DNA from 2 places in the Paenibacillus pabuli genome. Region 1 is predicted to be linked to the other one. Evidence: a T-box and tRNA genes for the amino acid it is inferred to sense, from the RefSeq annotation. Region 1 holds a T-box; the other holds one or more tRNA genes.
The links. The T-box of region 1 lies ahead of trpS (tryptophan--tRNA ligase). A T-box ahead of a tRNA ligase gene usually reads a tRNA of that ligase, here a tRNA-Trp.

Region 1 (6,996 bases):
CTACTGCAGGTGGCTGGTCGTTTTTATGTGCATTACTCCGTGTATTTGTATGTGCTGGCATTGAGGATTTTTACATGAACGTTCACTTTTCCAAGTTTGAATCGTTTAATCGGATCCGCTCGGTGCTGAACCTCCTTTTTCCACAATGCGAGGTCATGACGATATAGATGTTCCACAAAACCATAGGAATCGATCTGGCGTGATTTGTTTTTTTCAAACGTAGTACGGATGGCAGACTCGATCTGTTTCTCGGCTGCTTCCTCCATCGTTTGGGGAGACTGGTGAGAGACGTGTTCTTCAACGATGATGCCTTTTACCGAAGTAGACAGGTCGAAGGTGACCCCGCTGCCTTCCGTCCTTGCTGAAATTTTGGTATGCGGGTCATGGAGCCTCAGAGTCAGATCAGGCAATTTCCCCCCACTCTTGTATACGTACAACGGATACTGGTAGACATGATCGTAATTTACGAATCGAGTACCATCTGCGTCTTCACCTGACACCTTGCCTTGGTTTTTGCCGTTTGAAATGACGAAAAATCCATCGGTTTTAACTAAAGGGGGATTCTCATCCCCATTGAACCAGGTTTGATTTTTGTTAGTGATTGATGGCAATAGGATGACCGAAGCAGGCTCACGAAACCCGTCAAGAAGTTGATGAAGGCGGATGGGTTCAAAGGCAGAGAACTGCTTGTATAGTTTGATCGGTTCGAATAGCTCAATGGTTTGCGTAGATTGATTTAACAAGGCAGAGGGAGCAAGAACATCGGGTATGCTTTGTTCCGTACCGTAAATCCAAGGTGTATATCTCAGCTCACCGGAATGCAGCAGCGTATTGAAAATATCCTCGAGCCGATCGTTAAGGGCTTTTTTCGATAAAACAATAGCTTTAACATGGGTCCATAGGGTTTGCTGCTGTGAAGTCTGATAGAGGTCGTTAATCGCCATGCTAAGTGTTGTGCCTTCGCCTCGCCCAATCCAAATATCGCTTGCTTGCCGTGAAGTTGGCCCCTCTTGCTTGGCAATACTGGAAAAATCGATCAGTTGGGCATAAGCGATATACTTGTCATCCTCATAATCGATCCCTATACCCGTAATAAAGTTAATGCTCTGAACCTCTTTGGAATCCCAGCACCCCGTCAGTATGATCAGACAACTCATAAGCAAAAGGCCCATGGAAAGCCATCTGTTCAAGGCCGTTTCCTCCGACGCGTGGAATCCTGAGTATGGAGTGCGGCCGGGCGCTTGGTTCTTTTCATGGATGGCTGCATGGATATGGCCTGGGTAAAGTCACCGGGAATATAGGGAGAGACGGGGGACAAATAGGACACGCCATAACACTCCAAGGAAACGAGATGTACCAGCACGGCAAATAGCCCAAGCATGAAACCGAACAATCCAAGGAGGGAAGACAGGACAAGCATCCCGATTCGAACTTGGGCTGTGGCCCCACTCAGTACCGTATTCACCAAAATGTAGCTGGAAATGACCGAGATGGCCACGGACACAATGATGGTGGGGGAAGTAATTCCGGCACGAATAGCAGCATCACCGATGATGAGCCCACCAACGACACTGACGGTCTGGCCCAATGCACGTGGAAGCCTGCGGCCTGCTTCATTGAATAATTCAAACATGAAGATCATCAGAAATGCCTCTAGTGTCACTGGTAAGGGTAAGCCCATACGTGTTCCGGCAATCGTTGCAAGAAGAGGTAGAGGGATTTGCTCTACATTAAAACTGGTCAGACCGATATAGAAGGCCGGAAAAAAACAGGCAATAAGCAAACCTGAAATCCTCAAAATCCGTTCAAACGTCACAATAAAAAAAGGCGTACTCTCATCTTCCGGTGACTTTAACTGATTGAAGAGCGTAGTTGGTGCAATGATGGCTACGGGTGAGCCCTCGATTAGAACAGCAAAACGCCCATTTAAGAGTGAACTCACGACATAATCGGGTCGTTCTGTATTATCCGTGAGAGGGAAGATACTACGGATGCCTCCCATAATCGAACGTTCCATAACAGAAGTGCCGAGAATGCCATCAATTTCAATCTTGTCAAGGTTCTGGCGAGCTTCTTTTAGAATCTCCGGATTAATGATGTCTTTAACATACAACAGGCCAATGGCAGTCTGCGTACGACCACCTTTTACGTATTTTTCAAAGCACATCGAAGAGGTTTTCATCCGTTTGCGGATGAGTGCGATATTAACGCTCAGCTCCTCGGTGAATCCATCTCGGGGTCCTTTTACGGAGGACTCGATAGCTGATTCCTCAGGGTTTCTGCCTGGAATGCTTGCAATATCCAAACTGCAGGACTGATTTCCATTTCCGAAAATGAGCAGCAATTGTCCACTGAAAATCAACAGATTTAAATTTTCCGTATCTGTAAGGTCTTTCACCGGATTTAATGTTAAGCCCAATTCTTTGGGGTGGAAATTCTCCTCGAGCAGGGTATGATCCTCCAGCCGGGGGATAATAAACTGATTGAGTTGTTTGCCATCGACTAAGCCGTCGCAATAGAGCATAATGACCGACATATCCGTTTCATCTTTGGCAGGAAAAGTCTGAATAACGACATCCGCACAGGGATTAAATTGTTCTTTCAAAGAGGCAAGCAGTGTTTCATGGGACGTGATGTCAATCGTTGGGTGCTCCATGATGTTTCCTCCTCTGATGGCGTGAACTGATGAATGCAACGGTAGTTACAATAATGGCTAATCCACTTAGATAGATGAGATTAAACGGGAATACATATTGGACAAGCAGCTTTTCGAATGTCATATCGTCCAGACGGTACACCATGGAGAGGATGAAGAAAACGGCGATTGAAATAAACGTGATGATCCTTCTGGAGGTGCTCTTAATATTCCAAATTTCTACCACAATATACATGGCAAGACTTATTCGGGTAAATGAGCCGGCGAGCCACTGATAGATGGAGAAGAAATCGGTCTGTGCAATGTATTTGCCCAAGGAGGCAATTCTCCATTCCTCAAAAGCAGGATAACGCATTTTGGCAGCCTCAAAAGGATTAAATTCTACGATAGCCCCCACAAGTGGGCCAAGTGTCAATCCAAGAATAATAAAAGCAAGCATAACGTACTGCCATACACGTATCCGCTTCGACAGATGGGGCTGTATATACCAAATGAACAGCAGCTCAAACATGCCTGCGAGGCTGTACACCATACCGTGAAGAACGGGACGCCAGCCATGTTCAAGAACGGGGAGCAGACGGCTGTAATCCTTGTATTGAGTATTTACGATTGCGACATAGAAGCCAAGCAGCACAACGAGAGGCAGAACGAGTCCTGCTGTAAATGCGAGCGAACGAATGCCTTTATAGGCCGCATAGGCACAGAGCGACATAAGAGCAATGCTTGTTGCCAATATGGGTGTCTCCGTCAGATAACTGGTTTTAGCCCAGGTGGTGGTATCGTGCAGGGTGAAATAGATGACGGACAAGAAAAAGAGGCTGTTTCCGATCCGGAAGAGCAAGCCCAGGGGTTTTCCCAGATGGGAAGTCAGCCATTCATGTAAGGTTTGATGCTGAAGAAAACGAGAGACGTAGGCAAGCATGAGCGCAAACACCAGATAGGGTCCTGCCGATAACAGGACAGAAATCCAGGAGTCCCTTTTAACCGCACTTAATAAGGCAGGAATGATCAGGACGTGGCTGATTAGGCCAACAGATAACATAATTAACATCATGGCTTGCAAAAAAGAAGGTTGTCTAGGTTTCATGCTGAGGGGTCCCCTTTTCGCGATAGACTATCCTCAGCAGTGTTAACGTGATTTGTGTGCTTCATACAGGCAAGCGAGTGTTATGTTGAAGTATCCCTTCCTCTCATTCTGGCTTTTTCCTTAAACTTTAAAGGTCAAAATAACGAATCCCCATCGCTTCTCGTACTTCCAGCATCGTTTCCCGCGCGACTTTACGTGCCTGACGGGTTCCCTCAACGAGAATTTCTTTCACCTCGTTTTCCCGCTGCTCATAATCATTTCGCCGTTCACGGAAGGGCGCAAGCAAATCGTTAATCGCAGTGCCAGCAAGACGCTTGCAATCTCTGCATCCGATGGAACCTTGGCTGCAGCTGGCATGAATCTCTTCGGCGTGCTCCTTCCGGAATAACTGATGATATGCAAATACCGGACAGATGTCGGGGTGGCCTGGGTCGGTACGATGGATGCGTGCAGGATCGGTCTTGGCCTTGGTCAGTTTGGCATGTATGTCATCATGACTCGCATTTAATGAGATGGTGTTGCCCATGCTTTTGCTCATTTTGCCGATACCATCGAGTCCGCCGAGCCTCTCTCCAGTCAAAATGCGAGGTTCAGGCAGAACCGGAGCGTATAGCTCATTGAATCTCCGGACCAGTTTGCGTGCAGTCTCGATATGCGGAATCTGGTCTTCGCCTGCTGGAACGAGCGTCGCTTTGCAGAATGCGATATCTGCAGCCTGACTGACCGGATAGCCCAAGAAGCCGTAGTATAGATCCGTATATCCGCGGTCACGCGCCTCCGTCTTGATGGTTGGGTTATGCCGAAGCGTGTTCACGGTGACAAACATGGAGAAGATCACCGTTAATTCCGCGATCTCCGGAATCATGGATTGGATGAACAGCGTAGCTTGGTTCGGATCAATACCTACAGCGAGATAATCGAGAGTCACTTGATAAACACTGTCTGCAATCAACCCTGGCTGATCGTAGTGAGTGGTCAACGCCTGCACATCCGCCAGTAAAATATATGTTTTGTATTCTTTCTGCAATTGCACCCGGCTGCGCAGGCTGCCCACGTAATGGCCGAGATGAAGCTGTCCTGTTGTTCGGTCTCCAGTTAAAATAACATCCTTGTTCATATTCATGGTTCATTCTCCTTTGATATTGTAATGGTTCGAGCATTCTAATCTGCTGACGCCACCAGCCATCTTCCACGACCATCACCCCCTTTCAGCCTGTTACAGTGTTAGGTATTCAAATAAAAAAGCCTCGTCCTTCATCCTGCTCCACGTGAGGGAACAGAATAGAAGGACGAAGCTTTTGCTTCGCGGTGCCACCTTAATTGGCCGCTGGTTGCGGCCCGCTTTGAGGGATACGGATCAAGGCTGCGGGTACTCGGTGAGAAAACCAAGGAGAGTCGGCCGATGTCGTTGATCGATATCCTGTCCATGGGTAACGGCTGAACATGCCACCTTGCCTACTTACAGCTCCGAACCCCGAGTGCAGGATACAGACCGTGTTCAGCTCGGAACTCCGAAGCCCATTTCCATACGACCAGTGCACCGGCTTCCACCATCCGCCGGCTCTCTGGAGCACCATATCGTATGTACTTCTCTTCATCATCGTTGATAACGTCCATTTACAATTTTTAACATTGTATCATGCTTTGACTTCACTGACCAGCCTGTGTTTTCTGCCACTCATATTGGTTCCAAGCACCCCGGCAATAATCAGGATTGCACCGACAAAATGGTATCCACTGACCGGTTCATGCAAAATCCAGGCGCCGCCTGCAATGGAAATCAAGGTGGACAAGTTGCTGAATACGCTCATCTTGGAAGCTTCCAGATGGGTTAACGCGTAACTGGATAGCAGAGTCGAAATCATGGTGGAGAGGATGGCCAGATAGGCCAGTGCTCCAAGGTAAGATGCATCCCCAAGAGGTGTTACATAATCGCTAATCGTACCATTGGATAAATGACGGATGACTGCAGAGGAGTTAAAAACAATACAGCCAACCATTAGGGTAACCCAGGTTAATTCCATCGGTTTGTACTTCTGGGTGAGCGGTCTGGCAAGCACGCCATACCCTGCAAAACAAACGGTGGAGAGCAGCAGCAGGGCAACTCCCTTGAAATTGCCTGAAGTCATTCCGCTGCCTTTCATCACGAAGATGAAGACCACTCCGGCAACAGATAGAAGCAGAAACAGCTTTTGCAGCACAGAGGTCCGTTCTTTCAAGAATATCGAAGCAAGAATAAGGGTGAAGACAGGGGCCATGGCCTGGATGATTCCAGCTTCAGATGAATTGGATGATACAAGTCCAAATGCCTGAAAGGCAAAAAACAAAACCGGAGAGAGCAGGCCAAGCGGTATGATCCGCCACAGATCCCCCAGTGTGAGCCGGATTTTGATCCATCCCAGGACGACCGGAATGCTGACGACGAGAAGGGATAGGGCAAACCGGTGTGCAAGCACATCTATAGGATGCGCCACTTGGACGGTCATTTTGACAAACAGAAAAGATAAACCGATGATAGCCGCGTACATTACGGCTGCGGTATAGGCATAGGCCCGATGACGTGTCTTGTTCATTATGTTTCCTCCAATAGGCTGTTTACTGAGTCGGACTGGGCAAGTATTCGGTTGTTGCCATATGCTGTAAGGTCCTTATTCAATATACTGTCAGTTCTGTCGTGGTACAATATAGAAAAGCATGGATTGTACCGGTACAGTTATGTGGGGAGGACGGGTTATTTTTATGAAAAAATATGAAATAATTGCGGAGTCGCTGCAGCAATGGATACAGGAACAGCTGCAGCAGCGGGGTCATCAACAGTGGGTTGACAAGGGAATTAAACTTCCGGCGGTACGTGTGCTGGCTGAACAACATCAGTGCAGTGTAAGCACGGCGATTCGTGCCTATGAATGGCTGGAGCAGCGGCATCTCGTGTATGCTGTTCCACAATCGGGTTATTACGCTGTACAGAATGGAGTAGGTGCAGAAGACGTCGACTGGAAGGGACCGCTGGATTTTGCCTCTGCTGCCCCCGACCCCCGGGTATTTCCGTATTCCGATTTTCGTCATTGCGTCGATCAGGCGATGGAGAACAATCAGGCGGAGTTGTTTTTATATGGTACGGAGCAAGGATTGCCATCCCTGATCCATTTGTTACAAAGGCAATTTGCTGATTATCAGGTGTTTGCCCGTGCAGAACAATTCTTTATTACATCCGGCGTGCAGCAGGCGCTTGCTGTACTCGCCTTGATGGCTT
Region 2 (6,996 bases), on a different contig from region 1:
GGGATGAGGTGGGGGTAGCGGAGAAATTCCAATCGAACTCGGAGATAGCTGGTTCTCCCCGAAATAGCTTTAGGGCTAGCCTCGGAAAACAGAGTCGTGGAGGTAGAGCACTGATTGGGTGCGGGGCCCGCAAGGGTTACCAAGCTCAGTCAAACTCCGAATGCCATAGACTTACTTCCGGGAGTCAGACAGTGAGTGCTAAGATCCATTGTCAAAAGGGAAACAGCCCAGACCATCAGCTAAGGTCCCCAAGTGTGTGTTAAGTGGGAAAGGATGTGGAGTTGCACAGACAACCAGGATGTTGGCTTAGAAGCAGCCACCATTGAAAGAGTGCGTAATAGCTCACTGGTCGAGTGACTCTGCGCCGAAAATGTAACGGGGCTAAACACACCACCGAAGCTATGGCTTGATGCTTGCATCAGGGGTAGGGGAGCGTTGTATAAGGGTTGAAGGTGTACCGTAAGGAGCGCTGGACATTATACAAGTGAGAATGCCGGTATGAGTAACGAAAAGATCAGTGAGAATCTGATCCGCCGAAAGCCTAAGGGTTCCTGAGGAAGGCTCGTCCGCTCAGGGTAAGTCGGGACCTAAGGCGAGGCCGAAAGGCGTAGTCGAAGGACAACAGGTCGAAATTCCTGTACCACCGTAAATCGTTACGAGCGATGGGGGGACGCAGTAGGGTAGTGACGCAGACTGATGGATGTCTGTCCAAGCAGTGAGGCTGGTTAGTAGGCAAATCCGCTAACCATAAGGCTGAGCTGTGATGGGGAGTGAAAATTACAGTAGCGAAGGTCATGATCTCACACTGCCAAGAAAAGCCTCTAGCCAGATGAAGGTGCCCGTACCGCAAACCGACACAGGTAGGCGAGAAGAGAATTCTAAGGCGCGCGGAAGAACTCTCGTTAAGGAACTCGGCAAAATGACCCCGTAACTTCGGGAGAAGGGGTGCCCCGGTAGTGTGAATAGCACGAGGGGGCCGCAGTGAAAAGGCCCAAGCGACTGTTTAGCAAAAACACAGGTCTGTGCGAAGCCGTAAGGCGAAGTATACGGGCTGACGCCTGCCCGGTGCTGGAAGGTTAAGGGGAGCGGTTAGGAGCAATCCGAAGCTGTGAACCGAAGCCCCAGTAAACGGCGGCCGTAACTATAACGGTCCTAAGGTAGCGAAATTCCTTGTCAGGTAAATTCTGACCCGCACGAATGGCGTAACGACTTGGGCGCTGTCTCAACGAGAGATCCGGTGAAATTTTAATACCTGTGAAGATGCAGGTTACCCGCGACAAGACGGAAAGACCCCATGGAGCTTTACTGCAGCTTGATATTGAATTTGGGTACGATCTGTACAGGATAGGTGGGAGCCTTTGAAGCATGAGCGCCAGCTTGTGTGGAGGCACCGTTGGGATACCACCCTGATCGTATCTAGGTTCTAACCTGGTGCCCTTAGCGGGTACGGGGACAGTGTCAGGTGGGCAGTTTGACTGGGGCGGTCGCCTCCTAAAGAGTAACGGAGGCGCCCAAAGGTTCCCTCAGAATGGTTGGAAATCATTCGAAGAGTGCAAAGGCATAAGGGAGCTTGACTGCGAGACCTACAAGTCGAGCAGGGACGAAAGTCGGGCTTAGTGATCCGGTGGTACCGCATGGAAGGGCCATCGCTCAACGGATAAAAGCTACCCTGGGGATAACAGGCTTATCTCCCCCAAGAGTCCACATCGACGGGGAGGTTTGGCACCTCGATGTCGGCTCATCGCATCCTGGGGCTGAAGTAGGTCCCAAGGGTTGGGCTGTTCGCCCATTAAAGCGGTACGCGAGCTGGGTTCAGAACGTCGTGAGACAGTTCGGTCCCTATCTGTCGTGGGCGTAGGAAATTTGAGAGGAGCTGTCCTTAGTACGAGAGGACCGGGATGGACGTACCGCTGGTGTACCAGTTGTTCCGCCAGGAGCACCGCTGGGTAGCTATGTACGGACGGGATAAGCGCTGAAAGCATCTAAGCGTGAAGCCCCCCTCAAGATGAGATTTCCCAGTATGTAAGACCCCTTGAAGACGACGAGGTAGATAGGCTGGGGGTGGAAGTGCAGTAATGCATGGAGCTGACCAGTACTAATCGGTCGAGGGCTTATCCAAATTGCAGGTTTTAGTCGCACATTTCGTTTCGGATCTAGTTTTCAGAGAATAATCTCTGAACAATATTCCCTGATAGCTCAGTTGGTAGAGCACTCGACTGTTAATCGAGTTGTCACAGGTTCGAGTCCTGTTCGGGGAGCCATATGGAGAGGTGTCCGAGTTGGCCGAAGGAGCACGATTGGAAATCGTGTAGGCGCCACAAGCGTCTCGAGGGTTCGAATCCCTCTCTCTCCGCCATAGTAAGGCCCGTTGGTCAAGGGGTTAAGACACCTCCCTTTCACGGAGGTAACAGGGGTTCGAATCCCCTACGGGTCATTATTTTCACCTCAAAAAAAGAGGTTGATTTTAACAACAGTTTTATGTTAAGATCATAAATGTGTTGTTCGGAGGCTTAGCTCAGCTGGGAGAGCATCTGCCTTACAAGCAGAGGGTCGGGGGTTCGAGCCCCTCAGCCTCCACCATATAATTTTATTTTTTATAACGACGCGGGGTGGAGCAGCCCGGTAGCTCGTCGGGCTCATAACCCGAAGGCCGCAGGTTCAAATCCTGCCCCCGCAATATTATACTTTCTTTACAGAAAGTGCTTTGGAACCGTGGTGTAGTTGGCCTAACATGCCTGCCTGTCACGCAGGAGATCGCGGGTTCGAATCCCGTCGGTTCCGCCATTTTTACTCTACATGAGGAATCTGTTCACTAAGTCTGTTATATGGCACCGACGCCTTGGATAAAGTGCAACGTTTCATGATTAGACTTTATTATGGCTCGGTAGCTCAGTCGGTAGAGCAGAGGACTGAAAATCCTCGTGTCGGCGGTTCGATTCCGTCCCGAGCCACCATTTTCATCACAACTTAATACGCCGGTGTAGCTCAACTGGTAGAGCAACTGACTTGTAATCAGTAGGTTGGGGGTTCAAGTCCTCTCGCCGGCACCACTATGGAGGATTAGCGAAGTGGCCAAACGCATCAGACTGTAAATCTGCTCCCGTACGGGTTCGGTGGTTCGAATCCATCATCCTCCACCAGTTTTTAGGGGCATAGTTTAAAGGTAGAACAACGGTCTCCAAAACCGTTGGTGTGGGTTCAATTCCTGCTGCCCCTGCCAATTAACTTTTTTAGTGAATAATGCATATGGCGATCGTGGCGAAGTGGTTAACGCACCGGTTTGTGGATCCGGCATTCGGGGGTTCAATTCCCCTCGATCGCCCCTTTGTTTTTATTGGGGATTAGCCAAGCGGTAAGGCAACGGACTTTGACTCCGTCATGCATAGGTTCAAATCCTATATCCCCAGCCATTATGCGGACGTGGCTCAGCGGTAGAGCATCGCCTTGCCAAGGCGAGGGTCGCGGGTTCGATTCCCGTCGTCCGCTCCAAAATATGGCGCCATAGCCAAGTGGTAAGGCACAGCTCTGCAAAAGCTTTATCCCCAGTTCGAATCTGGGTGGCGCCTCCAGTATATTTTTAGAAAATATACTACAACATGATATGCCGGCGTGGCGGAATGGCAGACGCGCTCGACTCAAAATCGAGTGGGAAACCGTGGAGGTTCGAGTCCTCTCGCCGGTATAACGTATAACCCTGTGGATTGCTTAGACAATTCACAGGGTTATTTTTATTTGATGATTATTCCTCTCGATACTGTAGAGATGTAATATAGGCGGTTGACGTGTGGATAAATTAAATATATTGTAGATAAATAAAGTCTATAATATTAACTAATTTAAGTCCAACATCGTACAAATAAGAGATTGGCTACATGATAATGGATTGCTTCTTTAGTTTTAAAAGTGATCTTTGGTAAATCTACAATCCAATACACAGAACGGAGTGAAACGAAATGTCTGAGGGTAAAGTGTCTGAGAAAATCAATTCAGCTCATTATTCAGAAATATTATTTGATCTGTCCATCTGGGAAGAGGCGTGGAAGCAGCAGCCGAGGAATCCCAAATACAAGAAGAAGAGTGCGCCGTTCGAAACGGAAGAAGCATTTGAACGCTGGGCACGAGATTATCACCATCAATCCTTCACAGAAGAAGGTAAGAAGCGTTCCGAGCGCATCATGAGCTGGATTGAGAACCAGGGTGTAGACTTTAGTGATTTATCCGTATTGGACATTGGAGCGGCTTCAGGCATTTTTACAATTCCTTTTGCAGAAAAGGGGGCAACTGTCACTGCAGTCGAACCTTCTGAACTGCTCATTTCTCTGATGAAAGAAACAATCCCACACGCATTAGCGTCCAATATTGAGATTATTTCCGAACGTTTTGAAGAAATATCGATTCAGGAGAAAGGCTGGGAAAAGAAATACGATTTTGCCTTTGCCTCCATGTGCCCAGCGATGTCTGATTGGGAAACAGTCGAACAGGCGATTCAAAGTGCACGCAAATATGTGTATATTAGTGCCATGGCCGGCCCGAGAGTGCATTCGTTAATTGACGAGTTAAAAGAGGTCCTTAAGGTTAATCCACCATACCGTTCGGGAGATATGGGATACATACAACAGCTGTTATTCTTGAAGGGTTACGCGTATACGTCGTTAATTACAAATGAAGTCAACACCATTGAGATGTCTGTTCAGCAAGTTGTAGATCATTTAAAGGAATGGCTAAACACCTATGGATTGCCTTCGGATGCAGACTCACTATACATAGCAGAGCATTATGTCAGAGGAGCCTATCCAGATGGCGTGATTACCTTCTTACGTGGCGGCAGGTTCGGTAAAATTTTAATTCAACTGGATCAGCAGAACATGAAGGCTGTTCGAACCACTGAAGCTAAAAAATATAACCAAGGTTGATTCGTTAAAAAGGGAGCAGATCACCTGCTCCCTTTTGGCTTACCTACATTAGATTTTATTTCATGGAAGAGCGAGGACCTTTCTCTACGTTCACGATACTGGCCCGGAGTCATTCCTTCCCATTTTCGAAATGAACGGATAAAGTTCTGCGGGTTGTTGTAACGAAGCCGAGCAGCAATATCCTTAACCGTTAGCTCGGTTTCATCCAACCACTTTCGGGCCATCTTGAACCGATACTGTGATAAATATTCACTGAATGCGTAGCCTGTTTCTTTGCTGAAAACAGTACTCAAATAGCTTGCATTATAATGGAGCCTATAAGCACACTCGTCAAGTGTTAGGTCGGTATCGTATTCTTGATGGATTATGGCAATCATTCTTTCCGAGATCTGCTGATGCTGTACATATTGCCTCTCTCTGAAAATGCCAATAACCGGCCTGATGATCCGGGAAATAAACCATTGTTCCACTTCAGCAGCAGTCTGCAGAGCGAGCAGTTCCTTGATCATCGGGCTGTGTCCTGAAGAGATCTGCCCAAGTCGTATACCGGAGTCCTGCATCATTTCTAATATATGCATCAGTAATCGAGTCAAAGCAAACTGATACTCTTCCTCGGTCCATTCCATACGATACACATGCTGTAGCAAGTGTTGTAATAGTACGGAAGTTTCAGCCTCATCTGCAGATTGAATGGAGTGGATAAGTCTATTTTCCAGTGAGTCAGGGTATGGTAGCGTCCCAATGGAAGGATAAATTGCCTCTGCCTCATATTGCTTGACGCCTAACCCTGGTTTCATCCGCTGCTGCAATGCCCTCATGGCTTCACCATATGCCAGGTGTATCTCCGATATGGAAGTGTACGGTTGACTGAAATGGATATTCATCTGAAGATTCAAAACTTCACCAATTTGATGATGTAATCGCTCCGTTATATTGTAAAGTTCTTTTGAAAACACCTTGTTGTCCGTTTCTACACTTCCTATTATCGTTACTACAGTTTCGTCCAAAACAATGGGGGATACTTGTTGCTCTTTATCAATAAATTCCTCCAATATGTTCTGGACGGCAAATAGCAGGAGATCGAGATCGTGATGATCATACTTCGTTTGACTTGCCAAATCGGTCTGCAGGGCTAGTACGGCCATTTGTTGCCATTGAATAAGATGGTCGCTGTATCCTAGTTCGCTCCAACTATGTTGCAGCGTGTCCAGTGAGCTTTTGCCTTGAAGTATATTCATCATAAACTGGGTGCGTGTCTGCAACACATACTGGTTCAATTTGTTTTCCATCTGGGATCGAGAAGCTGAAAGCTGAGTAATACGGGTCTTAATTTGTTCAAATTCATCTTGAGTTGGTAAAAAGGAATGTTGCGAATTCTGATTCGACAAGACTCTGTCACTGATCCCAAGCTGTGATAGCAGATTTCGAATGGGGACATGCAAGCGCCTTGAACCTAACCATGCAAACAATAAGGAGAGTAAAAGGAGTAAGATGCCGATAGTCAAGGTGTATAGTGCAATCTCGACATACTCTTGGGTCAAGACATTCATGGGTGTAATCAAAATATAAGTCCATCCCTTTAACGGTGTCTTAGTGTAGGTTAAGGCATAGTCTGTACCCGTGATCCGAACTTCGTGATATTCCTTTGGTGCAGCATACGTATTTGGAGAGAGCAACTCGCTCATGTCCACTTTAGATTCAATATCTTCAATGTTTATGGCCGATAATGGTTGTCCAATATACATAGGGTCGGGGTGAACAAGAATGCGCTGTTCCCGATTCACGATAATCAATTCTGAAGCAGACATATCCATGTCAACAGATTCAGGTACAACTGAGTGATGCAATGAGCATGCAGGAATTCCGCCAATTAAAGCCGAGTCAGAGGGTGCATTCATAATCGAGATGGATCTGCCGAGCACAATGTGATAGTTACATCCGGACTGTAATTCCTGTTCATTATGTTTAAAGACAGATGAAGGAATCAGCTGCCAGCCAGAGGTTAGGGTCCTGGACAAGAGATCCCGCATGGGAAGAGCCAAAGGGAAATCTGTGTTGAGATACAGCCCCGCATAATCAACCA

Region 2: it encodes a tRNA-Trp, which carries the amino acid that the T-box ahead of trpS (tryptophan--tRNA ligase) is inferred to sense. The anticodon was not compared.

The regions. Positions count from the first base shown of each region.
Region 1 is NZ_JBDOIO010000003.1:3,550,314-3,557,309, reverse strand. Features, by position in the region: gene ABGV42_RS17935 (Ger(x)C family spore germination protein) at 33-1,190, opposite strand; gene ABGV42_RS17930 (spore germination protein) at 1,187-2,656, opposite strand; gene ABGV42_RS17925 (GerAB/ArcD/ProY family transporter) at 2,637-3,743, opposite strand; gene trpS (tryptophan--tRNA ligase) at 3,871-4,866, opposite strand; T-box leader at 5,026-5,353, opposite strand; gene ABGV42_RS17915 (DMT family transporter) at 5,381-6,316, opposite strand; gene ABGV42_RS17910 (PLP-dependent aminotransferase family protein) at 6,483-6,996, shown strand, end outside.
Region 2 is NZ_JBDOIO010000004.1:192,932-199,927, forward strand. Features, by position in the region: rRNA gene ABGV42_RS20415 (23S ribosomal RNA) at 1-2,119, shown strand, start outside; tRNA gene ABGV42_RS20420 (tRNA-Asn) at 2,186-2,261, shown strand; tRNA gene ABGV42_RS20425 (tRNA-Ser) at 2,265-2,356, shown strand; tRNA gene ABGV42_RS20430 (tRNA-Glu) at 2,363-2,434, shown strand; tRNA gene ABGV42_RS20435 (tRNA-Val) at 2,505-2,580, shown strand; tRNA gene ABGV42_RS20440 (tRNA-Met) at 2,604-2,677, shown strand; tRNA gene ABGV42_RS20445 (tRNA-Asp) at 2,707-2,784, shown strand; tRNA gene ABGV42_RS20450 (tRNA-Phe) at 2,879-2,954, shown strand; tRNA gene ABGV42_RS20455 (tRNA-Thr) at 2,975-3,050, shown strand; tRNA gene ABGV42_RS20460 (tRNA-Tyr) at 3,055-3,140, shown strand; tRNA gene ABGV42_RS20465 (tRNA-Trp) at 3,147-3,220, shown strand; tRNA gene ABGV42_RS20470 (tRNA-His) at 3,250-3,322, shown strand; tRNA gene ABGV42_RS20475 (tRNA-Gln) at 3,336-3,410, shown strand; tRNA gene ABGV42_RS20480 (tRNA-Gly) at 3,415-3,489, shown strand; tRNA gene ABGV42_RS20485 (tRNA-Cys) at 3,496-3,569, shown strand; tRNA gene ABGV42_RS20490 (tRNA-Leu) at 3,604-3,682, shown strand; gene ABGV42_RS20495 (class I SAM-dependent methyltransferase) at 3,954-4,913, shown strand; gene ABGV42_RS20500 (helix-turn-helix domain-containing protein) at 4,934-6,996, opposite strand, start outside.